DNA from 4 places in the Solibacillus ferritrahens genome. Region 1 is predicted to be linked to each of the others. Evidence: riboswitches for the same ligand, from Rfam matches in the RefSeq annotation. Region 1 holds a riboswitch; each other region holds the start of a gene.
The links. A riboswitch is a leader RNA that binds a small molecule or an ion and turns the genes downstream of it on or off. The one in region 1 is predicted to bind S-adenosylmethionine.

Region 1 (7,632 bases):
CACTTGAAGAGGTACAGGAATTTTTAACAAAACTAAGCATGGCATTCCGCGACCGAAAAGTTAATGCACAAAACGGGACACGCTCTATCCAAGGTATCCATTTGCGCATGCAATATATTGATCAGCTGAACAATAAGTATATGGATTCGATTCGTGAAACTGTACTTATTTTTGAAAAGCTAAAAGAAGAAATAACGCTTCAGTTCAAGGAGCAAAATGACGAAAAAGCACAGGTCCTTCAAAAATTACAGGAAGAAGCTGCTGCAACTCAAACTCAAATTGATTCCGTAAAAGGAAATGTAGATCCATCAATCGTCGTTAGCCATACAACGGATGAACTTGAAGATTTGCTCGCTACAAACGAGCTAGAGCAAATGAAATTTGAAACACAGCGCCAAAATCGAGAAAGATTAGAGCTTCAGCACAGTAAAAAAGCAGAAGAACTTGCGGTACTGGATGAACAAATTGCACTTGGCACTGCCACTGTTGAAGACATGACTACACGCTTTAAAGAAATCAACAGTGAAGGCGTGCAACTCGAAAAACGCCGTACAGAGCTTGAACAATTAACGAAGCTAAATCCAGAACAAGCTATTGTAGCTGTAAACGAAAAAATTGAGCATTTCACAGCGCAAATTGCAACATTACAAGTGAAAATCGATTTACTGCCCGTCACAGCCGAGCTTCAAAACGAGTGGTATGGCTTACTGAAAAATGCGAATGCGCACGATTTAGATGAAATCAGAAAATTATATGTGAAGCATGCGAATGTCATTGGCACGACATGTGTAGCGTCGGCAAATAAAGAGTTTATGGACAACTATCCAACTTTTGATGTTGTCATTATTGATGAAGTATCTAAGGCGACGCCACCTGAACTACTTTTACCGATGTTAAAGGGCTCAAAGATCATATTAGTAGGAGATCATCATCAATTACCGCCACTTGTAGGGGATGCAACGTTTGAAGAAACATTGGAGCAAGTTGTAAAAGAAAGTACGACTTTTGAGGAAAAACGTGAACTTGAAAAATTACTGGAAGAATCTTTATTCGAACGCCTTTATAATAACTTACCAACTCAAAATAAAACTATGCTTGCTCTTCAATATCGTATGCATAAAAATATTATGTCAACTATCACACCGTTTTATGAAAATGAACAGGAAAGCCTGCAATGTGGTTTGGAAGATTCGGATGCTGTACGTGATCACTTCCTGCAAACTTCTAAAATTACGCGGAAAAATCATTTAATGTGGCTGGATATTCCGAATGAAAAGCCGTATTTTGAACAGCGTGTAAAAGAAGGGTCAAGCTTATTCAATGTAGCGGAGCTTGATCAGATTAAACAGCAATTACTGGAAATGAATGAAGCGACTGAAAAAGCAAAAGCGGAAGGATTAATCCCGCAAGGTGCTCAGAAATCTGTTGGGGTCATTTCGTTTTATGCCGAGCAAGTAAGACGCATAAATCGTCTCATCGAACAGGAACTAAGCTTACCGCATCTACACATCCGCACAGGCTCGGTCGATAAGTTCCAGGGGATGGAGATGGATGTCATTATCGTCAGTATGGTGCGTAATCATGACCATGAGCGCGGAGAAATTGGGTTTGCCAAAGATTATCGCCGTCTAAATGTAGCATTATCCCGCGCACGTGAACTGCTTATTATGATCGGCAGTACCGATATGTTTACACAGCGTCCAAAACATGCGAAAACACGCGATATGTATTCCCATGTATTAAATACAGTAAAAGAGCAAAGTGGCTATTTTGCAATGTAAGGAAAGGTGTATACAGTGGATTTAAACAGCATAACCGGACAATTACAAAAAGAACTTAACGAAAATCCAAACATCGAAATTCAAAAGCAGATGCAATACGCCATTCCCATTCATACGTTGGAAGTGCACTATCATCCTGTTATGAGGAATGCGATGGATATTTTAATGAAGATGATGCTAATTTCATTTCAGAAGGCGAAGCTGAATAATGTCGAGCTTTTAGCGGAAATTTTATTAGTTGAACCGTTATTTATCCATGATTTAACGAATAAAATGTTACGAATGGGCATGATTGAAAAAGAAAATGAAGTGTTCACACTTACGGCAAAAGGAATGGCGCAGCTTGAATCGGGTATTTTTGAAGAGGAGCTTGAGCAAACAAGTCATTTTGTACAATATAGCCCGATTCATGAACAGCTGCTGGAAGGGGACCTAGAGGAGTTCTCTGATTTAGAGGAGTTTCCTGAACCGTTTCCGACGATTGAAAACGAGGAAATTGAAGCGATTGAAGAATCGATGCTGATTGAATTTATTCAGCGACAGTTAAGCGAACAACCATTGGCAGAACAGGAGGTCCCAACTTTTATTACAAAAGTTATATCGACCGAATCAATTCAAATTAATGATATTCCGGTTCTATGTTTTTCGCTTATGGATCAAAAGGAAAACCGCCACTTTATGCGTGTGTATAATACGTTAACAGGTGCATGGGATGAAAGGCTTGAAACGATTTTATTTAATTATGAGAAAGAGCATTTAAATCCTGAGTAAATATATATATTTTTTGAATTATTGCAAAACTTACACTACCGTGTTACACTAGTGTCAATTTAATAGTCTTATCAAGAGAAGCGGAGGGAACTGTGCCCGTAGATGCTTCAGCAACCTCTAGTACAACTAGAAAGGTGCTACTTCCAGCAAGGCAATGACCTTGGCAGATAAGAACGGGTATATAAACCTCTCATTTCTGTTGTGCTGGAATGAGGGGTTTTTTGTGTTTTTTCGGCAAGTATTCGATTACATGCTCCAATGATCAAACCCCTGCGGCTATTACAATGATTTATTTGAAAGGAAAGAAGCTCGAAAAAGCTTTGCGTTATTAAGCCAAGATTATTTAGAAAGATTAGAGGGGGAAAGTGCAATGCCAATTAATATTCCGAAACATTTACCTGCCGGTGAGCTGCTGAGAAGAGAGAAGATTTTCGTTATGGAGGAAGATCGTGCGAAAACTCAGCAAATTCGACCTTTGAATATTTTAGTGTTCAATTTAATGCCGGAAAAGGAAAAAACCGAGCTCCAATTATTGCGCTTACTAGGGAACACACCACTACAGGTAGATGTTACATTTTTAAATACCGCTACATACGAATCCAAAAACGTTTCCAAATCACATTTAGATACGTTCTACCAAACATTCGATGAGATTAAGCACCGCCGATATGATGGTCTTATTATCACTGGTGCACCAGTAGAGAAAATGCAATTTGAAGATGTAGGCTATTGGAAGGAAATTACCGATGTGATGGACTGGGCCGATCAAAATGTTACATCGATCATGTATATATGTTGGGGCGCACAAGCTGCACTGTATCATCATTTCGGTATCGGGAAGTTTGAGCTGCCTAAAAAATGCTCCGGCGTTTATTCGCATGTGATAACAGATTTAACGGTCGATTTAGTACGGGGCTTCAGTGATGAATATGTTGCACCTCATTCACGCCATACATCTGTCTCAATAGATGAAGTCCGTGCACACCCAGATTTGCGTCTGCTTAGCTATTCGGACGATGCCGGTGTATTTATCGTCCAATCAAAAAACAATAAGCATATCATGATTACAGGCCATTTAGAGTATGATGCGACGACTCTATCGGACGAATATTTCCGTGATATTGAAAAGGATCCGGAAAATACGGAAGTTCCGATTAATTACTTCCCGAATAATGACCCACAAAATGCACCTAAAAATGTATGGCGTGCCCATTCACATCTGTTATTCTACAACTGGTTAAACTATTACGTATACCAAGAAACACCTTATGAATGGCATTTTGTTGAGGAAAATATCGAATATCACATATAAGAAAAGCCAGCAAGGGAATATCTTGCTGGCTCATTTTTATTTTACTGCAAGCCATGCACGTTCTTGTTCTATTTGTAAACTTACTTCACGGCCAAAAAAGTCACTCAGCAATTGTTCATTCAATATGACTTCGCGAGTATCTGCAGCTACGCTTTCACCATCTTTCATTAACAGTACATGGCTAAAACAAGGTAAAATCTCTTCTACATGATGCGTTACATAAATAAGTGTAGGACAGTTATCGCACTTGGCTATTTGCTCAATCTTTTGTAGTAAGTTTTCCCGCTCTATAAGGTCAAGTCCGCCACATGGCTCATCTAATATTAATATTTCTGGTTCTGCCATTAAAGCACGTGCAATTTGTACACGTTGACGTTCACCTTGTGATAAATGCTCAAATGATTTATTTGCCAAATGATCACAATGAAACTGTTTCATAAAGGATAGTGCCTGCTCAATCTCCTCGTTGGACACGTCATTAAATAGACGGAGCGCACCGAATTTTCCGCTGAGCACAATTTCGATTGCATTATCCTGCCAGTTGAAGCTATCAATCATTGCATTGCTTGCCCAGCCGATGCGTGTCCGTAGGGTAGGGATATATGTATTGCCGAAAGTTTCACCCAGTACTTGCACTTTACCTTTGTTTGGCCAAATATAGCCGTTGATTACTTTTAACAAGGTTGTTTTTCCTGAACCATTCAAGCCTAAAATGGCCCAATGCTGTCCTTTTTGTACATGCCAGCTTAAATTATTCAAAATTACTTTTTCATTCCGGTATAGTTGGACATTTTCAATCTGTATCATTAAAAAACACCTCCAATTACTACTATGCGGGATTTATTTTAATTACGGAAGTATTTTTTGAATATTGTAACAATTGTTAATAAAAAAAAGAAAGCAAACCTACTATGTTCGCTTTCTTCTCATTTTAAATTACGGCACTTTCTACACCTGCTGCACGGTAAAACAGCTTTTCATTCCATTTTAGGGCCCATTGAACAACCGGTCCTAAGCCGAATGCCATAAATACTGTCCCTATACCAACAGGACCGCCTAAAATGAAGCCTACAACAGCAACTGATACTTCCATTGTCGTACGTGCACGGTTCACGCTCCAGCCTAGGCGACGGACTAATAACAGCATTAAAGTATCACGTGGTCCAACACCGAGGTTAGCCACCATGTACATACCACAACCAATACCTAGTAGCACTATACCTACTACAAACGATAAAGTTTGCTCCAAAAGGTTGTGTGCATTAGGTAGCACATACAAAAAGATATCAATAAAAATCCCCGTTAAAAACATATCTAAATAGGTACCTATTTTTGGTAGTCTTTTTGATAACATAGAGTCAATCGCTAAAATAATTAACCCTATAATGATGGACCAAGCCCCGATTGTTAAACCGAGATTTTTATAAAGTCCTATATGGAGCACGTCCCATGAACCTACACCGATTGTTTGTCCTTTAATCGTTAAGGCAACACCTAGTGACAAAACGATAATCCCTGCGATAAAAAATAGGCAGCGCCAATAAAATCCTTGTTTCACTTTCAATTGTAATCCCTCTTCTTGTAATCAATATCTTTACACATTATATCGATTACAAGGATGAAAAACGGATTTACAATATATTTAAAATATTATAACTTTTTGAAGGCTATTTTTCATATGAATAGCTAAGTTCATCAGTTGTTTCATCGACGTCTACAATTAGATGATGGTTACTAAAAAACCATTCATCGGATTTTTCAATAAAGAAGTGTACATTCTCTATAATGGTTTCAATCCCTATTTCATGGGGCTGCTCACGTGTCATTCCTAACGAAAATCCTTCATGAAAGGGAGATGAGCCCCCATAGCGTGCATAAAAGCGAATATAGTCTCCATGTTCTATTTCCATTTCTTCTTTAAACCATTCGACTGCTTTTTCAGTTAATTTAATTTCCATACAATTCACCTCTATTGTCATTATGCAGGAAATGAAAAAAACTTACAAAACCCGCGCCTGCTAAAACGAAACAAAAAAGGCTGAAGTATAAACCTTCAGCCTGCATGTTAAAAACCTTTAATTTTTGGTTCAGTTCCATTTTTAATGCGTATAATATTCTCGCGGTGACGATAAAAGATAAAGGAAGCTAAAATTGCTACTAAAATAAAGAGCGCATATTCACCCGTAACAATCCAATTAATCGTTACATAGATGATCGCCACTGCTGATGCAATCATTGAAGTTAAGCTCACCATTTTTGTCGTTTTTAATGAAATGATAAATACAGTAAGTAAAACAAGGAATAATGGCAAATTATAACCTAAGATGATACCAGCACTTGTCGCTACGGCTTTACCGCCACGGAAGCTCGCAAATATCGGGAACATATGCCCCGCTGCTGCAACGATACCAAGAATAAGTGGATGAACAGTACTATCACTGAAAATTGCTAACAGCGGCAATAAAACTGCTGCTGTCCCTTTAAAAATATCAAGTAGCAGTACAGCAATTCCAGGTTTCTTACCTAGAACTCTAAATGTATTCGTAGTGCCTAAATTACCGCTGCCTTGCTTTCGGATATCTGTTTTATAAAAAATTTTCCCTATCCATAATGCAGATGGGATGGAACCGATTAAATAAGCACAAATAATTATTAAAGCGTTGATCAAGAAGTTGTGCTCCTTTCAAATGTCAGAATTATTAGTTGGTACTAATAGTATGTTATGAATATTCTACAATGTTTTTTAATAGAAGGAAAGAGGTATTATTTTTTCGTAATAACAGGATGGAAACAGGGAAAAAGTTACATTTGTTTATCAACTATTAAAGGATAGGCTTTTAAACGTCGGTTTTTGATGATACAATTAGTCTTTGCAAAGCCTAAAAAAGTACGCTCAAACATTGACATCATGCATATTTGAAAGTACGATTAGGTAGTAAATAGAACGTTTGTTTGTATTTTTTGGAGGGGATTGCATTTGGTTAAAAATCAATCGGGTATGTCTTATAATGAAGATGCCATTCAAGTATTAGAAGGTTTAGAAGCCGTACGAAAAAGACCAGGGATGTATATTGGTTCTACAGATAGTCGAGGTCTTCACCACTTAGTGTACGAAATTGTAGATAACGCAGTGGATGAAGCACTTGCTGGATTTGGTAATCATATCATCGTGAAGATTCATGAAGATAATAGTATTAGCGTACGAGACCATGGTCGTGGTATGCCTACAGGTATTCATAAAATGGGTAAGCCAACTCCGGAAATTATTTTTACTGTACTCCATGCAGGTGGTAAATTTGGACAGGGTGGCTACAAAACGAGTGGCGGTTTACACGGTGTAGGTTCATCTGTTGTAAATGCTTTGTCCTCATTTTTAGAAGTAACAATTTACCGTGATGGGCAAATTTATCGCCAACGTTTCGAGCAAGGTGGTAAACCAGCTACATCCCTTGATATGATTGGAAAAACAAAGGAAACAGGTACATTGGTACATTTCCTACCTGATTCAACGATTTTTTCGGCGACAAAGTATAATTATGACACGCTGGCAGAGCGCCTGCGTGAATCAGCATTTTTATTAAAAGGTTTAAAAATTGAGTTAATCGATGAGCGTGTTGATGAACGCGGACAAGGCCAGCATGAAACTTTCTTCTATGAAAATGGTATTGAAGCATTTGTTGCCTACTTGAATGAAGAAAAAGATGTTCTGCATCCTGTTAAATATGTGGAAGGCATACTTCAGGAAATTGAAGTGGAATTTGCCCTGCA
Region 2 (7,632 bases), on a different contig from region 1:
TCGTTTGAGTAAATCGCTCGTTTTACACCCCAGAAAATTGCACTCCCGATCATCCCGCCGAATACAGCATCTGTCGCAAAGGCACTACGGAAAATTAAAGCAAATACATCAGGCACAGCTGTAATATTCATAATAATAATAATACCCGCTACCAATAAATAAGCTAATGCCATAAATGGAACTAAAATTTGCGCAGCATTTGCAATACGCTTAACACCGCCGAAAATAATAACCGCCAACAAAAGAATTGTAACTAAACCAGTGATCCAAGGTTCAATTCCAAATGCATTATCTACCGCGCCGGCAATCGCATTTGCCTGAACACCCGGCATTAAAAATGCAACAGATGCAATCATCGCAATGGCAAAAATAATACCTAAGGCACGAATACCTGTTGTCTTTTCAATATAGAATGCAGGTCCACCACGATATTGACCATCTTTCTTTTCTTTGTAGATTTGCGCTAAAGTCGATTCCATATAGGCTGTTGATGCTCCAATAAATGCAGTAACCCACATCCAGAATACCGCACCAGGACCACCGAACGCGATGGCTGTAGCTGTACCAACGATATTACCTGTACCGACACGACCAGACAAAGCAATGGATAATGCCTGGAACGAAGATACACCTGCCTCTGATTTTTCTCCTTTAAACATTAACTTGAACATGTCCCCAATTAACCGGACTTGAGCAAATTTTGTCAGGATTGAAAAGAACAAACCTACGACTAAAATACCGTAAATCATTACAGGACCCCATAATATATTATTGGCCCATCCTACAAAATCATTAATAAAATCCATATTTTACCCCCTTGTTGAACTATTGTATTAATTAGAAATTTAGTATATTACAAATATTCTAAAATTTCGATATATTTTTTTGCTAAAATTAAAAAAAAACCTAACAAAATTCGACTTTTGTTAGATTTTTTATTATTCTACAATATATCCAAGGTCTCTTAAGACATTATTAATAAAATCAATTGTGTACCGGAAAACTTCTTCACGTTCCACTTCAAAAAACAAGCTATGCAGGCATCCATTCCATTGTTTATAGTGAAATTCTGAAAGTTTTTGTTCCATCATCCATTTTTTAGAAGTACTAATGTCCGTTATTTTATCATTTTCCCCAGTCATTAGTAACAGTGGAATATCAGGGAATTTATTTTCAGGATCACGGATTATTCGTGTCATTTGCTGCCATTCCCGATACCATTTAACAGTCACCATACTATTTAATGGTAACTGCTCCTTTAACTCCATCAATACATCTGTATTACGGGTGAAATATTGTATGCTCAATTCATGTTTTAATTTCACATTCGATGTTATAGCACTAAAGCTTGATAATGCATTGGATAGTTTCCCAGGCGCTAATTTAAAATGAAGCCACGGTGATGTAAGGACAACACCTGCGCATTCTATTTTATTTTTCTGCAGCACGTACGCTGCAATAGATGCGCCTAATCCATTACCTACAATAAAAAGAGGCAAATTATATTCTAGAGCAACCTTTAATAACACTTTTGTATAATTATAGTATTCTTCAAAATTTTCGTCATGATATCTTGCATACTTTCCTTGCTCACCATGCCCAGGCAAATCCCCCATTACTACATGGAAGCGAGCACTCCGAAATTTTTCGATTAACCATGCGTACCACCGATGCTGTTCATATGCACTATGTAGAATAACGACTACGGCTTTTGGTTGATGCTCTGTTTCCCATTTCCACATGGTCAATCCTCCTTACATAAAACAGTCTGCTATAATTTATTATATAAAGTTAAAAGATGATAATTGAAAATTAATAGTGATTTGATACGATTACAATAGCTATAATACATTCTATAAAAGAAAAGAGGAATTGAACATGATATACCCTTATAAAGATAAATCACCAAATATTCACCCAACTGCCTTTATTGCTGATTATGCAACAATTACTGGCGATGTGACAATAGGGGAAAATACTTCCATATGGTTTAATACAGTGATACGTGGTGATGTGAATAAAACAATTATTGGAGATCGAGTTAGTATTCAGGATTTAAGTTGTCTTCACCAAAGCCCTGCCTATCCGCTCATTATTGAAGATGAAGTAACAGTAGGTCATCAAGTAACATTACATAGCTGTACAATAAGAGAACGCGCTTTAATCGGTATGGGTTCCATCATTTTGGATGGTGCAGAAATAGGTGAAGGAGCATTTATTGGTGCAGGCAGTCTCGTACCACCTGGAAAAGTGATTCCTCCCAATTCTCTTGCTATGGGGCGCCCAGCAAAAGTTGTACGTGAAGTAAATGCAGAGGACCGGGCAGATATGGATCGCATAATTAATGAATACGTAGCGAAGGGACAATACTATAAATCACTACAGAAATGACATTTCGCTATCTTTCAACTCACCTACCATATAAATGAAGGAAGTATATTATTTTCCATAATAATAGAAAAGGAGCCGTCCATTTGACTGAACGCTCCTTTCCTCTTTAAAGTCCGGCTTTTTCTTTAAGTTCAGCCGCTTTATCTGTATTTTCCCATGGTACATCAATGTCTGTACGTCCGAAATGTCCGTATGCTGCTGTTTGTTTATAGATTGGTCGACGTAAATCCAGCATTTTAATAATTCCTGCCGGGCGTAAATCAAATAGCTCACGTACCCATTCTACGATTTTGGCAGATTCTACTTTACCAGTGCCGAATGTATCTACTGCAATTGATACTGGCTGCGCAACACCGATTGCATAAGCCAGTTGAACTTCTGCACGATCCGCTAATCCTGCCGCAACGATATTTTTTGCAACATAACGCGCTGCATATGCTGCAGAGCGGTCTACTTTCGTTGCATCTTTACCAGAGAATGCACCACCGCCGTGACGTGCGTAACCACCATACGTATCTACGATGATTTTACGACCTGTAAGACCAGCATCACCTTTTGGACCACCGATTACGAAACGACCTGTTGGATTAATGAAATATTTAGTTGCTTCATCTAATAATTCAGTAGGAACAACTGGTTTAATTACATGTTCTTTAATATCTTTTTGGATTTGTTCTAATGTTGCTTCTTCATCATGCTGTGTGGAAATAACGATTGTATCAACACGGACCGGTATATTATTTTCATCATATTCGATAGTAACTTGTGTTTTACCATCTGGACGTAAATACGTTAATTCTCCTGTTTTACGTACTTCCGTTAAACGACGCGCCAATTTATGTGCTAAAGAAATAGGCATAGGCATAAGTTCAGGCGTTTCATTGCAAGCGTAACCAAACATTAAACCTTGGTCTCCAGCACCGATTGATTCTAACTCATCATCCGTCATTGAACCTTCACGTGCTTCTAACGCTTGGTCTACACCTTGTGCAATATCCGGTGATTGTTCACCAACTGCAACTAGTACAGCTAAGTTCTCTGCATCAAAACCATATTTCCCGCGTGTATAGCCAATCTCTGCTACAGTATCACGGATAATCCCTTTCATATCTACATAAGTAGTAGTTGTAATTTCACCAGATACTAATACTAAGCCTGTTGTTACCGTAGTTTCACAAGCTACACGTGCATTTGGATCTGCTGCTAAAATGGCGTCTAAAATGGCATCCGAAATTTGATCGCAAATTTTATCTGGATGTCCTTCCGTTACACTTTCTGATGTAAACAGTCGACGATTTTTCATGTCATTTCCTCCTAATTCACTTTGGCAATTGTTTTATATTTTAAAACGAAAACGATACGGTACTCATTACCCATGCCCGCTTATATTTTCGATAAAGTAAATCCTACTTTTCAGAGTAGAAAATGGTTTTACCAATCAAGTCTCTAGAGCAGTATATTTTACTGCAAGGCGAGACACGATAAACGTCAAGCTTAATTGCTTTGACACGAGGTTTTGAAAGGTCATTTCTTATTTATATACAATTCATATTAAACAAAAAAATCCTTTCACTCATTAGCCGCGTTCATCACGCGTGAGGAAAGGATATATATGCTTCGTTACCTTTCACTCTTATCGTTCAAGGGTAATTTTGCCCTTGCATCAGGTTGGCACCAACACGCATATAATATGCACAGGTTGCCGGGTTTCATAGGGACCTGCCCCTCCACCAGCTCGGGATAAGAGTATCCGTTCAATTACACATCCTACCTAAAAAAATAAAGGCTGTCAATAAATTTTGTCCGATTTTAAACAGTTAAAAATTCCACAAAAAATAATTCATAATTAGTATAGATTATATCCTTCAATGTGTTATACTATTTTTGAATTAATAAACAACTCCCCTACTATAAGGGAATACTATAAAAAAGGATGGTATTTAATAGATGAATTCGGTAGAAATTGCTAACGAGCTGAAAGAACTTTTAAACGGGGAAAACATCAAAACTCAATTATCTGTTCCACAATTAGTTGAAAAAGCTACATCACGTGGAGAAGCAATGTTAACTGTTGAAGGCGCTTTACGTGCTGAAACAGGTAAATATACTGGTCGCTCACCTAAAGATAAATATATCGTTGAAGAAGAGAACTCTAAAGATAAAATAGATTGGGGTAAAGTTAACCGTCCTATCTCTTCAGAAGTATTTGATAAGCTTTATGTCAAAGTTGTAAACTACCTAAAAGAACGCGATGAATTATTTGTATTCAACGGTTTTGCGGGTGCTGACAAAGACTCTCAATTATCGATTAAAGTAATTAACGAATATGCTTGGCATAACCTATTTTGTCATCAATTATTCATCCGTCCTACAGCAGAAGAATTAGCTGCACATGTCTCTGACTTTACAATTGTTTCTGCTCCAAACTTTAAAGCAGATCCAGAAGTAGATGGAACTGGTTCGGAAACATTTATTATAACATCTCTTGAAAAGAAAATCATCTTAATCGGTGGTACTGAATACGCTGGCGAAATGAAAAAATCAATTTTCGGGATTATGAACTACTTATTACCAGAACAAGGTATTTTCCCAATGCACTGCTCTGCTAACGTTGGCGAAAAAGGCGACGTTTCATTATTCTTCGGTCTATCAGGTACTGGTAAAACAACTTTATCGGCTGATTGCGACCGCAAATTAATTGGGGATGATGAACACGGTTGGTCTGATAATGGTGTTTTCAACATTGAGGGTGGATGTTACGCAAAAACAATTAACCTCTCCGCTGAAAATGAACCAGAAATTTACAATGCAATTCGCTTCGGTTCTGTATTGGAAAATGTAGCGGTTGATTCAGAATCACGTATTTGTGATTATGATGATGGTTCTTTAACAGAAAATACTCGTGTTGCATACCCAATCGATTACATTGATAACATCGTATTACCATCAGTAGCAGGTCATCCAAACACAATTGTCTTCTTAACAGCTGATGCGTTTGGCGTATTGCCTCCTATTTCAAAATTAACGAAAGAGCAAGCGATGTACCACTTCTTAAGTGGCTTCACTTCAAAATTAGCAGGTACAGAACGTGGTGTTACTGAGCCAGAACCAGTATTCTCTACATGCTTCGGTTCACCATTCCTTCCACTTCCTGCAACAGTCTATGCAGATCAGTTAGGTAAGAAAATTGACGAGCATGGTTCACAAGTGTTCTTAGTAAACACAGGTTGGACAGGAGGAGAATACGGTGTTGGTAACCGTATGAAACTTGCCTATACTCGTACAATGGTACGCGCTGCCATTAACGGTGAATTAGACAATATTGAAACAACACAAGATGGAGTATTCGGTTTAAATATTCCAGTAGCTATTGAAGGAGTACCTTCTAGCGTATTAAATCCTCGTGCTGCATGGGCTGATACTGCTGCATACGACAAAAAGGCTACTGAACTTGCAGAGCTATTTAAAAACAACTTCACGAAATTTGCCGATGTTGATGAAGCTATCGTGAAAAAAGGCGGTCCATTAGTATAAATTACTAATGATTAGCTCGACATATTGTTTGACGATGTAGTCTGCACTAATACTACGACGTCAAACTTAAAAATATATCATAGTAAAAGGGATGTAGTGTATTTTCACACTGCATCCCTTTTTTGAATTACTGTTGTTTCATCCATTCACAGATTTTTTTCACTGTTTCTCTATTCAGCTTCGGTGGGTAATGATGTTTCAGCCTAGATGAATACCATGTCTCAACTTGTTTCCCTTCGCCTTTCATATATCGCTCCAATTGATAGGCATGTTCAATTTTGACATGTTGATCTTCAGCTCCATGTATAATCAATAGTGGTGATTGAACGTTTTCAATTTTGTATAATGGCGTACGGCTTTCATAGTTTTCTGGTACTTTATTTGGAGTCCCCCCCACTATTCTTTTTAATCCACGACGCATATCGATACGATCCCAATATGTTGCTGTTGCATCAGAGACGCCAGCCCATGTTACGACAGATTTTACATCATTACGTAATATTGCTGTCCATAGAGCCATTAAGCCTCCGCGAGAAAAACCAAACAAATTCACCTTTTCAACACGAATAAATTGTTTCAATACATCAAGACCGAAAACTGCATCATGGCGGTCATCACCCGCAAATTCGTCTTTTCCTTCCCCTCCACGATTTCCACGGTAATAGGGGGCAAATACGACGAATCCGTGCATCGCAAACTGGGCGATACGAGCAGGCCTAACCATCCCAATTGATTGTAAACCTCCACGTAAATATAAAAGGGCTTCATACTGTCCATGTGCTTTAGGACGTGCGAGCAATCCCTTCACACGCAACCCTTGTGACCAATATGTTACTTCATCCAAACGGACATGCGGATTTGGGGAAGGATATTGATGCATTGATAAAATTTCACCATTGGCGTTCATAATTTTTCACTTCCTGCAGCATCTTTTTCATACCTTCATCTCGCATATAGAAGCTTAAATTTGGCTGTTGGCAAAGCTCCTCTTCCGTTAACCACAAAATACCTTCTGTTTCATAGTCTCCTACAAAGGGCTCGATTTCCTTTACTTTCGCTGTAAAAACCGCCTTGCAAAACGGAATATTATCGTGAACAATATAGTAAGCGAACCATTCAACATCCTCGATTATTACATTGGCTTCCTCATATACTTCTCGGATAGCTGCTTGCACTAGTGTTTCATCGTGCTCCTGCTTTCCTCCAGGAAACTCAACACCACGCCGGTGATGAATTGTGCACAACCATTTCCCTTCGTATTGTACAAGAGCCAGGACGTGCTTGGGCGCTACTTCAAAAGGTCCTTCATCAAATCTTAAATCTACCGGTAATCCATTCTCATCAATAAATCTAAACATTTCCGCTCAACTCCTATTACTAGTTTAGCGAACAGAAGTCTTTCATTCAATAATTGAAAATACTTAATGATTAAAATACGGCAATTGCTCTACAAACTTTTTCGCTTCTTCATCTCCAAATTCATGTATGAGTGCATAGACTTTTTTCAGACGATGGTCTATATCATGATTCAATCTATCTAAATGATAAGGAATGAAGGGCATATGCGCCCGAAAGGCATTCGATGCTTCAAGTTCTTGCATTTGACTGAATAGCTTTGTAAATACTCGTGCTTTAAGAGGATCCATTTTTAATACAAATTCATAGGACGATCCGGGCTGCAGATTACATGTTAAATTTGCGACGGAC
Region 3 (7,632 bases), on a different contig from region 1:
CTCATATTAATTCCCCCTCATTCTTTCAATAACGTATTTACATTTTAAAGTTTTCGAAATAATATAAACAATATATAGTTTGGATATAAACAATCTATTTTTTAGATGAATGGGGTGGGATTAGTGGAACTAAGACAATTACGTTACTTTGTCGAGGTAGCAGAACGAGAACATATTTCAGAGGCAGCTGAGCATCTACACGTTGCCCAGTCTGCAATCAGCAGACAAATCGCCAATTTAGAAGAAGAGCTTGGAGCCGCACTTTTCGAGCGTATTGGACGTAACGTCAAACTGACACCGATTGGTAAAACTTTTTTGGAACATAGCATTACCGCACTGAAGGCAATTGATTTTGCCGCTAAACAAGTGGAAGAATACCTAGACCCGGCAAAAGGGGTTATTAAAGTTGGGTTTCCAACAAGTCTAGCAAGCTATGTATTACCATCAGTCATTTCCGCATTCAAAAAGGAATATCCGGACATCGCTTTCCATTTGCGCCAAGGTTCTTATAAATATTTAATCGAAGCCGTTAAAAATCGGGAACTTAATTTAGCGTTATTAGGCCCTTTACCCCCTAAAGATGAATCAATTAATACAACAGTTTTATTTAGCGAAAGTATTCATGCATTACTGCCCGCAACACATCCATTGGCAAAAAGGGATACGATTAATTTAGTCGATTTACGAACTGATCAATTTGTCCTTTTTCCAGAAGGTTATATATTAAATAAAGTAGCTGTAGACGCTTGCCGCTCTGTAGGTTTTATGCCAACCATTACTTCAGAAGGAGAAGATATGGACGCTTTGAAAGGGCTTGTAGCAGCTGGAATTGGGGTCACACTTTTACCAGAAAGCTCTTTATACGATTCCACGCCTCGTATGACAGTAAAAGTACCCATTGCAACTCCATCCATAAGACGGACAGTCGGCATTATTGCACCATCGACCCGCGACCTCGCCCCATCTGAACAAGTATTTGTAGATTTTGTGTCTAAATTTTACTCACGTTTAACAAGATTCCAATGAAAAAAAGAGATTAGTTGAGAATCTTCTCAGCTAATCTCTTTGCAGTAAGTGCCTAAATAAAGCAACTCCATATATTTTATTCGCCTGAAACTGGTACTACAGAGCCGCCCCATTCTTCAAGGATAAAATCTTGAATTTCTTTTGAACGTAATGCATCTACTAATGCTTTAATTTCTTTAGAATCCTCTTCACCAGACTTTACAGCAATAATATTTACATACGGTGATTCACTTGATTCGATTGCGATTGAATCTTCCAGTGGGTTAATGCCATTATCAATTGCAAAGTTCGAGTTGATTAATACAGCATCACCTTCTTCATTTTCATACATTTGCACTAATAGTTCAGCTGCAGTGTTTGCATCAAATACGAAGTTTTTCGGATTATCTACGATGTCTTTTGTTTCTGCTTTTGTTTTATCAATACCATCTGCTAATGTAATTAGACCTTGTGCTTCAAGTAATGAAAGCATACGTCCATGATCTGCTACTGAGTTTGACAGTAAAATCGTTGCCCCTTCAGGAAGTTCATCCAATGAATTGTACTTTTTAGAATATACGCCGATTGGCTCGATATGAATACCACCAGCATTTGCAAAATCATAATCGAAATCTGCTTTTTGTGCTTCGAAGTAGGGAATGTGCTGGAAGTAGTTTGCGTCTATATCACCATTTTCTAGATCTTGGTTCGGAAGGACATAATCTGTATATGTAGCAATCTCCAGCTCAATGCCTTGTTCCTCTAAAATTGGTTTTACTTTTTCTAAGATTACCGCGTGCGGTGTATTTGAAGCACCGACTTTTAGTGTATCGTCATCTCCTCCACATGCTGCTAATGCTAAGACTGAAGCTCCTAAAATAATGCTTGATAATAATTTTTTCATCTGTTTTTACCCCTATCTCTATTTGTTATTTTTAGCCATTATTAACCGAACAATTTTTATATTCAGTAAATTGAATGTATAAACGCGCACTCTTGTAAGTTTGCGTTTATTATTGTTCAAAAAACTTTGGCTTATATAATTATGACCTGTAAGTCACGAACTATCGTTTATCCACTTTTACCGTAATAAAGTCACCAATATATTGAATAATGAATACTACAACTAATATTAAGACTGTCGCCATAAGCGTGACATCTGTACGGTTACGCTGGAATCCATCAAGGAACGCCAAATTCCCTAGTCCACCTGCTCCAATAATGCCAGCCATTGCTGTATAGCCGACTAAAGCAACTGCTGTTACTGTTATACCGGAAATTAGTGCTGGTAAGCTTTCCGGAATTAGTACTTTCCAAATAATAGTCGATGTTTTGGCTCCCATCGAGCGCGCTGCTTCGATAACACCTTTATCAATTTCTCTTAGTGCGATTAATACCATGCGGGCATAAAATGGTGCCGCTCCGATAATAAGCGCTGGTAATGCTGCATTGGCACCCCGAATTGTTCCCAGTAAAAACTTTGTAAATGGAATTAACAAAATAATTAATACGATAAAAGGAATCGAACGGAAAATATTTACGAGTGATCCTGTTAAAAAGTGAACGATTTTATTTGCCCATAACTGGTTGTCGCTTGTTAAAAACAATACAATTCCTATTAGAATTCCGAGGATAAATGTAATGACTGTCGCTACAGCTGTCATATAAACAGTTTCGTATGTTGCATCAAGCATTTTACCCCAGTCAACGTTCGGAAATAATTGATTAAGCATGCTCAATCACCTCCGTTTGAATTTCCTGCTTAGTTAAGAAGTTTAATGCCTTCTCTACTTCATGTTGCTCACCATCGATATGAATAAATAACGTACCGAATGAACCACCAGTTGTATTGGAGATTTTCCCGTGAACGATATTAACAACTATGTCAAATTGCTTGATCATCTGAGAGATAACCGGCTGTTCTGTCGTTGCCTCTGCAAATGTTAATTTGGCAATTTTCCCTGCTGGATAGTTCGCTAAGATTTGCTCTAGTGAGGCTTGCATTTCCTGTGTTTCCCCAGAAGCCTGTGAAACGAAATTTTTTGTGATCGGCGCTTGTGGATTTTGGAAAACCTGTAGCACATCTCCCTGTTCCACTACTTTCCCTGCCTCCATAACAGCCACACGGTTACAGATTTTGCGAATAACATGCATTTCATGGGTAATCAATACAATTGTTAAACCGATCTTTTTATTAATATCTAGTAATAGCTCTAAAATCGAATCCGTCGTCTCAGGATCAAGTGCTGAAGTGGCTTCATCACATAGTAGAACTTCCGGGTTGTTCGCTAATGCGCGGGCTATACCGACACGTTGTTTTTGACCACCTGAAAGTTGAGATGGATAGGCTCTTCCTCTTCCTTTTAAACCTACAAGTTCAATAAGCTCTTCTACTCGCTTTTCACGCTGAGTTTTTGAAACACCTGCGATTTCAAGAGGAAATGCGATATTTTCTTCGACTGTACGTGACCAAAGCAAATTAAAGTGCTGAAATATCATACTAATTTTTTGGCGTGCTTCTCTTAACTTTGCCCCTGAAGCTTTAGAAATATCCTGTCCACCTACAATAACTGAACCTGTTGAAGGTTTTTCCAGACCATTTAATAGGCGGATCATTGTACTTTTACCAGCACCACTGTAGCCGATAATACCGTATATTTCTCCTTTTTTTATGGATAAGCTAACATTGTCTACCGCTGTAAGCTCACCGTTTTTTGTGTTATATACTTTCGTGATATTTTGTATATCAATCATGCGTTGTACCCCTTCTCTTGAAATAACCTACCTGTAATTTCAATATAATGTTTTTGGTGTTTTTTTCGCATCTTCGAAAATAAAATTACACCAAAAAAACCTTCCTACTCACGACAAGTAGAAAGGTTTCACATAAAAATTTATACGGTAAACCGTTCTCTCATCTTTCAAAGTTTAAACTTTGTGTGAATTGGCACCTTTGCATAAAATGCTGGTTGCCGGGCTTCATAGGGCACTTCCCTCCACCTCTCTTTATAAGAGTAACGTTATTAAGTTTTATTATTATGTCTGTTACTTTATCATGCTAAAGAGAAGACGTCAATTACTTTTTTAATATTTCATACAAAAATGGTACGGATTTAAATGCATATAACTTTTTTATCACTTTTCCATTCTCAGAAACAATTAAACAAGGTACGCTTTCAATTTTCAAATCGTTGGCCAAACCTTCTATATAATTGATATTTGCCATACCTAATGGTAAATCTGGTAGTAATTTCTCGATTACTTTTAGCATTTTTTCAGATATCTCACAAGTACCACACATTGGAGTGTATAGAAAAAATGCTGTTTGATCATATTGTTGTATATTTTGTTCCCACTGCTCTCTTGACCATTGTTCCATATATAAGTCATCCTTCTTTTATTGAAAATTTTGCTTGTATTAATAAGTTCCGTAAAATTATAGTAGGCGTTTTTTCAACCTCTACATATTCTTGAGGTATGATAAGCTGTTTTACTTCAGGATATGCTCGGTTCATTAGTTTTCTTAACTTTTCACCATTCTTGTCTGCATCAAACATTGTTACAATTTCATAATGCTCATAGTCTTCTAGTAATTCGATTAAATTGACTTCGCTTATTGTTCCGTTTGTACAAAGAATAGTAACTTCTTCAGCCAATAGGGGTATTAACCTCATTTTATCAGCTCGTCCTTCAACTACAATGCATTTTCCCATAAAGATACGCTTCCTTTCATCAATTACGGCTATCTATACAATATCAAAAAAACACCAAAACCTTTAACTTTTAGGCTTTGGTGTTTAAATATTTATTGTTCAATTAATGCAGAATAAGCATCTGCATCCATTAATTCTTCAACTTCTGCATCGTTTGTTACTTCAATCGTAACCATCCAAGCAGTTCCGTATGGAGATTCATTTACGTATTCTGGGTTGTCTAAAAGTTCTTCGTTAATAGCAACAACTTTACCTGAGATTGGCGCATAAAGTTCCGAAACAGTTTTAACAGATTCTACACTGCCGAATGGCTGATCCTTTGAAATTTCGTCGCCTACTTCCGGTAACTCGACAAACACGATGTCCCCTAATTCAGATTGCGCAAAATCCGTAATCCCGATTGTTGCTTTGCCGTCTTCCATTTTTACCCACTCATGCTCTTTTGAATAAAGTAATTCTTTAGGTGTGCTCATTAAAAAACCTCCATTATTATGTAGTACATTCAACTTCATTTTGCCATATTTCGTTCGGAAATACAACGTGAATACCGGTTTATTTCCATGTTTCCGAGAAGTCAGACTCCTTAAAACCTAATGTTAATTTTTTACCATCTGTTACAATCGGACGCTTAATTAGCATACCCTCTGAAGCTAATAACTCCAATTGCTCATCTTCAGACATTGAAGGCAATTTGTCTTTTAGTTCCAGCTCACGATATTTCATACCTGAAGTATTAAAGAATTTCTTTAAAGGTACCCCACTCGCTTCATAATACGCTTTAAGTTGTTCTTTAGTAGGCGTTTGTTCAACAATGTGAATATTTTCATATTGAACATCGTTTTCATCTAACCATTTCTGTGCTTTTTTACATGTAGTACATTTTGGATATTGGATAAATTTCACTGTCATAAATGAACTCCTCTTTACCATTGATTTTCCCTTATTGTAACGGATATAGAAAAACAAATCAAAATTGGAATTACATTGTGGGAGTTATATTGAAATTAATTAATATTAGAAGATTTTTGATGATATTAGAATATCTCGAATGCTTTTAAGAAGTAATCATTTTCTTATTCGAAACTTTTGAAAACATATTAGAAAAACAGCCACTTTTATTAGAACATGCGATTTAAATTAGCACCGTTTAAAGTATATTAGAACTTTTTTCGTTTTATTAGAAAATCTATTCCGTAGAAAAAATCGGATACAGCTTCCTGCATCCGATTATATTCTATCTATTAAACTACATATTTTTCAGCATCGATTAATTTCGCTGCTGCTTCACGCTTTTTCGGAATTAAGTTGTAAGGGTTGTTACGTGTTAATTTACGTAATGCTGATAAGATCATACGTGCATCATCGCCTTCAACTGAAGCGATTAATGTTTCTTTTGCTTCTTTTTCGATTTCTGCAAATGCTTCTTGGCAGAAGATTTGTGTATAAAGAATTTTTTGTGCCGCTTTTCCTTCACCGTCACGCTCAATTGCTTTTTGTGTACGGATCACTACAGATTCCATTGCATATAATTGGTTCGCAATGTTTGCAATGTTTACTAGAATTTCTTGCTCTGCATCTAGTTTGGCACCGTAGCGTTGTGCTGCTGCACCTGCTGCAAGTACAGCAATTTTCTTCGCATTTTTCACTAAATATTTTTCTTGCTCTAATGCTTCGTTACCGATTTCTTCCGGCATAAGCATTAATAATTCATTTTGTAATTCCTGTGCTACTTGTAATAGAGGTAATTCACCTTTTAGCGCTTTTTTCATGAAAGTGCCTGGCACGATCATACGGTTAATTTCATTTGTACCTTCGAAAATACGGTTAATACGTGAGTCACGGTAAATGCGCTCTACTTCGTATTCAGCCATAAAGCCATAACCACCATGTAATTGAACTGCTTCGTCTGCTACGTAATCCAAAGTTTCAGAACCGAATACTTTTGCGATCGAGCACTCAATTGCATACTCAGCGATCGCTCCAGCAATTGCTTTACCGTCTTTTTGTTCTTCGTCTGATAACTGATTCAAGCGATCTTCAAAGTAACCAACTGTACGATAGTTTAAAGATTCTGATGCATAAATGTGAGAAGCCATTGATGCGATCTTTTCTTTTGTTAAGTTGAAATCCGATAATTTAGTTTTGAATTGTTGACGTTGGTTTGTATAAGCTACTGCTAATTCAAATGCACGTTTAGATGCACCTACAGTACCTACCCCTAATTTATAACGTCCAATATTTAAGATGTTGAATGCGATAATATGACCGCGCCCTACTTCACCAAGTAAGTTTTCTACCGGCACTTGTGCGTCTTCTAAAATTAACGTACGAGTAGAAGAAGATTTAATCCCCATTTTCTTTTCTTCCGGACCAACTGAAACTCCAGGGTATGAACGCTCTACGATGAATGCTGTAAATTTATCGCCATCGATTTTAGCGTACACAACGAATACATCTGCAAAGCCTGCATTTGTAATCCATTGTTTTTCACCATTTAATACATAGTGTGTACCTGCTTCATTTAATTTGGCAGTTGTTTTTGCACCTAATGCGTCAGAACCTGAACCTGGTTCTGTTAATGCATATGCCGCAATTAACTCACCTGAAGCTAATTTCGGTAAATATTGAGTTTTTTGCTCATGGTTACCGAATAATACGATTGGTAATGAACCGATACCAACATGTGCACCGTGAGTAATTGAGAACCCGCCTGCTGGAGACATTTTTTCAGCGATTAATGCCGAAGAAATTTTGTCTAAGCCAAGACCTTCGTATTCTTCTGGTACGTCAGCTGCAAGTAAACCTAGTTCCCCAGCTGTTTTTAATAGACGTACTGAATGATCAAACTCATGATGCTCTAAGTTTTCAACAACTGGTAATACTTCATTCGTAACATACTCCTGAGTTGTTTGGG
Region 4 (7,632 bases), on a different contig from region 1:
AAAATTGATTGGAGGGGCGAGTGTAGCTGACGGCTATCACCTTTCGCTACAAGCAAAGCTTCCTGCGGGAGTAGCGTGATGCCTGAGGCTACAGGCTCTGGCCACGCCCGTGGAAAGCGTCCCCGGAATGGGAATCAATTGTGTGTACAGCAAAAAAACATCATTTTTCTCTCAGAGAAAAATGATGTTTTTGATTTTGTTCCAGCCTCTTTAAACTTTCTATTACTTCCAGTTAAATCCTTTAGAAGCTAAGAAATTCTTAATATGCGGTCGTTTTTGTTCAATTAAATAGTCAGCCATTTGCTTCGTCCATGTAGCTATTTTTTGATTGGAAGAACGGCTTGCGTAATAGCTTTCCATTGTTGCATCGTATTCATCTAAAAGAGTTTCATACTTTTCAACGTTATAGCTGTTTTCGTGTAACACGGCATCTACTGGTAAACGTGGTTTTGTTTCGTTTCGTTTTGTAGGTGTCCCGATTGTCATTGCAAATAGTGGGAATACATTTTCCGGCAAGTTGAATAGGTCGCTAATCTCATTTGGATTTGTACGTGCACCGCCAATATAGCAAATACCGTAGCCCATTGCTTCTGCTGCAACAACGAAGTTTTGAGCAAATAGTGAAACATCTGCAACCCCTACAAGTAAGTTTTCCGCTGAGTCTGTGACGATGTTAACACCGTGCTTTTGACCTGCTGCTTGTAATCGCTTGAAGTCTACGCAAAATAGAAATGAGGCACCAGCTGTTTGGAATTGGAATTCATTCTTCGATAGCTCACCTAATTTTGCTTTCTTTTCTTCATCCGTTACCCATATAACACTATATGCTTGAACAAAGTGTGAGCTTGCTGCCATTTGGGCCGTTTCGATTAAATCAATGACCGTATCTTTTGAAATTACTTCACCTGTATATTTCCGAACAGATGAGTGACTACGTAACAATTCTCTCGTTTCCACATGAACATCTCCCTTTGTATGTATTAGAAAAGCTTAAAGGAACGATCCCTTTAAGCTTATTTTAGTCAATTTTCTATGTGAAGTCGATTATAATAGCCCAATCCATTTCCAGTAGGTTGCACTAAGAAGAAGTATTAAAATATAGCCAACGATTGTTAGCGGAATACCTGACTTCAAAAAATCCTTTGTTGTAAATGCGCCTGTACCATAAGCAAGCATGTTTTGTGGCGCGCTTACTGGTAATAGGAATCCGAAACAAATAACAAATTGCTGGATTAACACAAATCCAATTTGGTTTTCTACAGGCATCGGTAAACTAATAGCCAATGCAATAAATACGGGAATTAGTGCGGAAGCCAAGCTCGTCGCAGATGCAAAACCTAAATGAATGACAATGTTGAAAACAGTAACTAATGCAATGGTAGCTAAAATAGGCATTGTATCTAATCCAAGAGAACCGAAAATCGTATCGGACAGCCATGCGGCACCTTTTGTACTTAAAAGCGTCGTTCCGAGTGAAATACCAACTGCAAAAACAATCAATGTACCCCAATCAATACGGCTAGAAGCTTCTTTCCAATTGAATACACCAATTTTAGGTGTCAGTAAAAAGGCAATTGCCAATATGGTGATTGTTGTTGTATCAAATGGATGCAATTTTCCTTCTGTAGACCAGAAGAATAATAATAAAATAGATGTAATGATTAACGTGATTTCTTTGCGTTTTAATGGACCTAGCTCTTGTAATTGCACACCGATAATTTCTTTTCCGCCAGCGATATTATCCGTTTCTGGTTTTATTAATTTAATCATAACGAAGAATAATACAAATGACATGATAATAGAAAACGGCGCAGCATACATAAACCACCTGCCCCAGGAAATATCGACTCCAAATTCAGAGTTAATAAAACCAAGTGCTACTAAGTTTTGCGCAGCAGCAGTTTTAATCCCCACATTCCAAATTGAAACAGCTTGAGTAGCGGTAATAACTAACAACGCCGCAAGTCTACTTTCTTTTGATAAACCAAATGCAGCGACAACCCCTAATAGAATGGGTACAACTGCACCAGCACGAGCGGTCGCGCTTGGTACAACAAAGGCTAATACAATTGCTACTAAAATTGCGCCAACTACTAATGCTTTCGTTTTTGTTCCAACCAACGATAAAACCCACAGTGCAATACGCTTATGTAAGTTTGTAATTTGCATCGCTGCCGCTAAAAATAATGCGGCTCCGACTAATGCAACGGAGGAGCTACTAAATCCACCTAATGCTAATTTTAATGCTTCATTTGTACCCATTTGTACAGAAGGATCTTCCATACTCGGAGCCAAACCCAATAAAACAGCGATGGATGCCAAAATCATTGCAGAACTAACCGGATAGGCTACGGCTTCGGTTACCCATAATATAACGGCAAATGCTAAAATAGCTAATGCTCGTTGTCCAACAACGGGAAGATCTCCACCACTATTTGGAAGTAAAACAATTGTAATGAGTGCTGCAAACGCTAAAACTATCCATACAGGTTTTAAATTTCGTTTACTTGTCGCTTCTGTTGCCATACGTAACGCCTCACTTCATTTAAAGTTTTAGTTAAATAATAAATTAATAAGAAAAAATATACCCATTTTTCTAAAAGTCAAACGTATTCTTTATTTCCAATTGTAGGGGAAATCCTTTAACAATTATGATTATAGCACTTCCGAAAAATGATTAATGTTAATATTTGGTGAATAAATATCTTGAGAAAAATCTTGTTTTAAGCAGAAATTGTATAGAAGAGTATAATTATTTTAGTGTAGGGAGATAAACCATTTTTGAGAATAAAATTAAAATCAGAAAATTTTAATTTTTTGGTTGACTTATAGAATTACTCTGTTTTATACTGAAAATCAACGATGGAACATAAATCACATATCTCTTATCAAGAGCGGCGGAGGGAATAGGCCCTGAGATGCCCGGCAACCAGTGAGTGATCAACTGACTAAGGTGCTACATCCTACAAAATGGACAGTCATTTTGAAAGATAAGAGGAGGCAAACTTGCTCATACGCAAAACCCTCTTCTTAACTGAAGGGGGTTTTTTTCATTTAAAAAATCCTCCTCAAAAACACCGATTTCACCATCGAATAATTTTTAGGAGGTTATTAGAGTGACGAATTTAAGACCAGAAACTTTATTATTGCACGGGGGGCAAAAGCCAGATCCTGTGACGGGGGCAATTGCAGTTCCCGTATATCGTACAACTGCCTATGCATTCAATGACACTGCTCATGCGCAACGTCTATTTGCATTACAGGAAACGGGCAATATTTATTCTCGTATTATGAATCCGACAGTTGGGGCATTTGAAGAACGTGTTGCTTTACTTGAGGGTGGCACAGCTGCAGTAGGGCTATCATCTGGCGCAGCAGCAGTGGCATTCTCCATTTTAAATGTAGCCGGTGCAGGAGATGAAATTGTCGCAGCAGGTTCTCTTTACGGAGGGACATACAATTTATTCGCAACAACATTGCCACGCTACGGCATTACGGTCAAGTTTGTAGACGAATCAAATCCGGAAAATTTCCTAGCGGCAATTACTGATAAGACGAAAGCAATCTTTGCTGAAATTATCGGAAATCCAAGCTTGAAAGTACTGGATATTGAAGCGGTAGCAAACATCGCTCATGACAATGGTCTTCCTTTATTAATCGACAGCACATTTGCTTCCCCATATGGAAGTAATCCGATTGAATTCGGCGCGGATGTTGTCATTCATTCTGCAACAAAATGGATTGGCGGTCATGGAACGACGATTGGCGGGATTGTCGTTGATGCCGGGAAATTCGACTGGACGCAAGGAAGACATCCAGGATTTACGGAACCGGATACTTCTTACCATGGCCTACGCTACGGGATTGACACAGCAGGCGCTGCATTTGCGACAAAGCTTCGTGTTCAACTATTGCGTGATTTTGGTCCAACATTATCTGCTGACGCGGCATTTAATTTCCTACAAGGACTAGAAACGCTTCATTTGCGTATTGTCCGACATAACGAAAATACACAAAAAGTTGCAGAGTATTTAAGAAACCACCCATTTGTGGAATATGTAAATTACAACGGCTTTGAAGATTTTGCAACACATGATTTGGCGAAGAAATATTTGAAAAACGGCTTTGGATCGATTATTACGTTCGGCATTAAAGGCGGACGTGAAGCAGGTCGCCAAGTAATTGATAACGTGGAATTGTTCTCGCATGTAGCAAACGTTGGGGATGCCCGTTCATTAATTATCCATCCTGCTAGTACAACACACCAACAATTATCTGCAGAAGAATTAAAAGTAGCCGGTGTTTCAGAGGAGCTCATTCGCTTATCAATCGGTTTAGAGGCAGCAGAAGATATTATCGCGGATTTAGAACAGGCATTAGCGAAAGTTGCGGCTGAAGTAGGCGCAGAAACAAACGCATAAAACTTTAAAAAAGGCTTAGCTTTTCCCATTCGAGAAGCTAAGCAATTTTTAGAAAATTAATCCCTACTATTTATATAAGTTTTATTGACAAAGTTAATACCTAGTAATACAATTGGAATAATAAAACTACCAACCAAAATATTTGAAATAATGTTGCAGCATTATTGAAAGAAAAGGAGTTGTTCGACATGGGGAAAGTATACAGTGCACAAAATGTAGCAGCCTATATTATTTATGAATTAAACGAAGTAAAGGAATATATAAACGCTTGTGCAATTCAGCAAATTTTAGCGGATGTAAATGTCATGTGGCAAAAGGTTTTTGGGCATAGTGCTTTCTCAGAACAAACTCACAATCTAGAAACAACAGGCTATGTCATAAAGGAAGTGGATGAGGAGTATAACATTCATGGAAGTGCACATATTTTAACTCCTGCACGCGAATGGTTTTTAAAATACGGCGAGTTCCAGTTAGTGCAACGTCCATATGCGGTGCCAAATTACTCCGTAAAAGAAGAACTTGTTATGACAAAAATTTTAAATGCGCATCGTTTGCGCGTATATAATTCCGTAAATGTAGCAGTATAAAATAACTTTAAACACTAGCCAGAGAATTTCTGCTAGTGTTTTTGTTTACCCAATTTAGCTATTAAACAATAGAATTTAAATGAAATTTGACCGTTTACAGTAAACAAATGTCCTTCTAGGAGAGATTCTCCTTGTTTTCATGTATTATATAGGATAGAATTTCTTTAAGATAAATTATTTGAATTATTCGTCAATATATATGTGTTAAGAATTTGGAGGAGAAAGGCAATGGCAACAATCAAGGCAGCGATCTTAGGATTTGGCACAGTAGGTCAGGGAATTTACCATATTTTAAATGAGAAGAGGCAGGAGCTTCGCGAAAAGCTGGGTGTAGAACTGGAGGTCGCGAAGATTTTAGTGACTGATGCTAGTCGCGAGCGTGTACCGGGAACGATGCATTTAATGACCGAATCGATGGATAACGTACTGGAGGAAAGTGGCCTGCAAGTTGTATTTGAAGCGATTGTAAATGAAGAACCTGCATTCACTTACTTAAAACGAGCTGTTGAGGCTAAATGTCATGTCATTACAGCAAATAAAGTCATGCTTGCTAAACGGGGCGAAGAGCTTGAAGCATTAGCAAAGTTAAATGGTGTATTCATTGGCTTTGAGGCAACTGTAGCAGGTGGTGTACCTATTATAAAAACGATGAAAAATATCCTGCTTGTAAATGAAGTAAGATGCGTACAGGGAATCTTGAACGGAACAACAAACTACATCTTAACGAAAATGCGTGCGGAGGGCTGGAGCTTTGAAAAGGCATTAAATGAAGCACAGCAATTAGGATATGCAGAAGCAGATCCATTTAATGATATTTCGGGTCAAGATGCCTTTAAAAAGCTGATGATTTTATCAAGCTTAGCATTTGGAGAACAACCAAACTGGGCAGATGTAGAAGTGATTGGCATTGATACAATATCAGCCGAGCAAGTAGCCGATGCGAAAGCGCAAGGGCTACGATACCGTCATGTGGCAGAAGTTGAAAAGCTGGAAGATGGTACAATTCATGCAAAAGTTGCACCGCTCTTAGTAAATAATGAACATCCACTTTATCCGGTAGATGATGTCTTTAATGCCGTAACGATGGAAACAGACTATATCGGCACATTATCCGTAATCGGACCAGGAGCAGGTATGTATCCGACAGCAAGTGTCATGGTAGAAGATTATGCGGAGATTATTGGCAAACGGGCAGGTTTTACAGTAACAATTTAACAAAAGAGAAGCTATCTCACTTAATGAATTAAATATTATCCATGAAGTATAAGACACCATTGTTCCTCTTTAGAAACAATGGTGTCTTTAGGTTGCTGTTACGAACTCTGCTGTACATTAAGGGTAGAATCAAATTTTTGAAACAGGTCTCTAACAGATGGGTGTAGTTGATTGTTTTCTTCTATAATTAACTCTTGTATCTCACTCTCTTTTATCATCCTATAAATCGTTTTTAACTGATCCACTTGAACGGCTGTTGGTGTGTTGATAATCATTTCGTTAAGAAAGGTAATGGGACCGTTTAAAGAAACATTTAGTTCAGGATTCAAGGTAAAGGCTAGCTCGAACAGATGTTGAGCATTTCTAAATTCCTGTAAGACCGGCTCTATGATATACCATATCTCCTGAGGGTCCTGAAGGGTATTTTCACTGGCTTCTTGTATTGGGACCGTTTTCTCAAAGGCTATGCCCATAAGTTCATAAGCATCTTTAAAAAGAGCATAGGAAGCGGGTGGATTATAATAATCGTTCATATTCTCTTTTTTATAAAAGGTTTCCTTTTGAAGTCCCTTTACCTTTTGATCGTAAGTGATTTTTTGGATAATGATATTACTGTGCTGCGTCATATGCATCACAATTCCCGGCTTTCCATCAAAAGTTGCGGTACTAAAATCCAGGGAGCCTAGTTGAATATAATCATCAAATAGCGGGTAAGAATTTTCACCATCTTGCACTAACAACAACCAGTTCTGACCATCGTCCCAAGCGAATAATCCATTCTCCATTTTTCCTGCATTTACGTACAATTCAATAATTTCCTCTTCACCATCTTCATCAATATCTAAGCTTTTTTTCTTATAAAGAGTCTGGGGATACTTTTCGATATTTTTTGATGAAATAGTTGAATAATCACTGTTTGCTTGTTCATTCATTGCTACCTCGAGTGCTTCTCTTTCATCCGTTATCGTTTTTCTGAGAGCCTCATTTTCTAGTGACATCTGGTCCACTTGTTTTTTTAAATCATGTATCTCTTTAGTCTGATCTGTATTTGATTGAGTGCATCCACTCAGTATACCTGCAAAGCATACTGCTCCTAATAAAAACTTTCTCATTACAATCCCCCTTATAGAGCTTTTAATGTAAATTAGAATTCCACCTAGTTATTTTTATGTAAATAATACTTAATATTAACATAAATTGGTTAAGTAAGCTTCTTAGAATTAGATAAATTAAATTACGAAAAGAGCTTGGATAAGGAAAAGACTCTTATTAAGAAACGGATATTTTACGCCAGCAAAAAAACGCCATTTTTCTCAGGGAGAAAAATGGCGTTTTTGGCTTATGTCCGAGGCTCTTTTCTAAGAGTAGATTTTGCATTTTTCTTTAGTCCTCATCCTTAATATCCACAT

Region 2: it holds a riboswitch for S-adenosylmethionine, as region 1 does, so the genes downstream of both, metK (methionine adenosyltransferase) here and metA (homoserine O-acetyltransferase MetA) in region 1, are expected to answer to the same signal.
Region 3: it holds a riboswitch for S-adenosylmethionine, as region 1 does, so the genes downstream of both, SNE38_RS00270 (methionine ABC transporter ATP-binding protein) here and metA (homoserine O-acetyltransferase MetA) in region 1, are expected to answer to the same signal.
Region 4: it holds a riboswitch for S-adenosylmethionine, as region 1 does, so the genes downstream of both, SNE38_RS11870 (O-acetylhomoserine aminocarboxypropyltransferase/cysteine synthase family protein) here and metA (homoserine O-acetyltransferase MetA) in region 1, are expected to answer to the same signal.

Annotation. Positions count from the first base shown of each region.
Region 1 covers NZ_JAXCLE010000012.1:20,007-27,638, forward strand. Annotated here, with positions in the region: gene SNE38_RS12540 (AAA domain-containing protein) at 1-1,781, shown strand, start outside; gene SNE38_RS12545 (nucleoside-diphosphate sugar epimerase) at 1,797-2,552, shown strand; SAM riboswitch class I at 2,618-2,726, shown strand; gene metA (homoserine O-acetyltransferase MetA) at 2,923-3,864, shown strand; gene SNE38_RS12555 (ABC transporter ATP-binding protein) at 3,901-4,671, opposite strand; gene SNE38_RS12560 (YczE/YyaS/YitT family protein) at 4,796-5,422, opposite strand; gene SNE38_RS12565 (HesB/YadR/YfhF family protein) at 5,532-5,822, opposite strand; gene plsY (glycerol-3-phosphate 1-O-acyltransferase PlsY) at 5,930-6,532, opposite strand; gene parE (DNA topoisomerase IV subunit B) at 6,842-7,632, shown strand, end outside.
Region 2 covers NZ_JAXCLE010000025.1:30,230-37,861, forward strand. Annotated here, with positions in the region: gene SNE38_RS17425 (alanine/glycine:cation symporter family protein) at 1-806, opposite strand, end outside; gene SNE38_RS17430 (alpha/beta hydrolase) at 939-1,742, opposite strand; gene SNE38_RS17435 (gamma carbonic anhydrase) at 1,879-2,391, shown strand; gene metK (methionine adenosyltransferase) at 2,498-3,694, opposite strand; SAM riboswitch class I at 4,022-4,138, opposite strand; gene pckA (phosphoenolpyruvate carboxykinase (ATP)) at 4,339-5,925, shown strand; gene SNE38_RS17450 (alpha/beta hydrolase family protein) at 6,053-6,832, opposite strand; gene SNE38_RS17455 (NUDIX hydrolase) at 6,816-7,283, opposite strand; gene SNE38_RS17460 (transposase) at 7,347-7,632, opposite strand, start outside.
Region 3 covers NZ_JAXCLE010000001.1:46,067-53,698, forward strand. Annotated here, with positions in the region: gene gltB (glutamate synthase large subunit) at 1-5, opposite strand, end outside; gene SNE38_RS00255 (LysR family transcriptional regulator) at 124-1,026, shown strand; gene SNE38_RS00260 (MetQ/NlpA family ABC transporter substrate-binding protein) at 1,103-1,909, opposite strand; gene SNE38_RS00265 (methionine ABC transporter permease) at 2,070-2,738, opposite strand; gene SNE38_RS00270 (methionine ABC transporter ATP-binding protein) at 2,731-3,759, opposite strand; SAM riboswitch class I at 3,917-4,020, opposite strand; gene SNE38_RS00275 (thioredoxin family protein) at 4,082-4,384, opposite strand; gene SNE38_RS00280 (toprim domain-containing protein) at 4,392-4,718, opposite strand; gene gcvH (glycine cleavage system protein GcvH) at 4,811-5,191, opposite strand; gene SNE38_RS00290 (arsenate reductase family protein) at 5,271-5,627, opposite strand; gene SNE38_RS00295 (acyl-CoA dehydrogenase family protein) at 5,960-7,632, opposite strand, start outside.
Region 4 covers NZ_JAXCLE010000011.1:15,872-23,503, reverse strand. Annotated here, with positions in the region: gene nfsA (oxygen-insensitive NADPH nitroreductase) at 223-957, opposite strand; gene SNE38_RS11875 (DASS family sodium-coupled anion symporter) at 1,045-2,526, opposite strand; SAM riboswitch class I at 2,883-2,997, shown strand; gene SNE38_RS11870 (O-acetylhomoserine aminocarboxypropyltransferase/cysteine synthase family protein) at 3,117-4,421, shown strand; gene SNE38_RS11865 (hypothetical protein) at 4,610-5,008, shown strand; gene SNE38_RS11860 (homoserine dehydrogenase) at 5,237-6,223, shown strand; gene SNE38_RS11855 (hypothetical protein) at 6,322-7,335, opposite strand; gene SNE38_RS11850 (DNA-binding protein) at 7,607-7,632, opposite strand, start outside.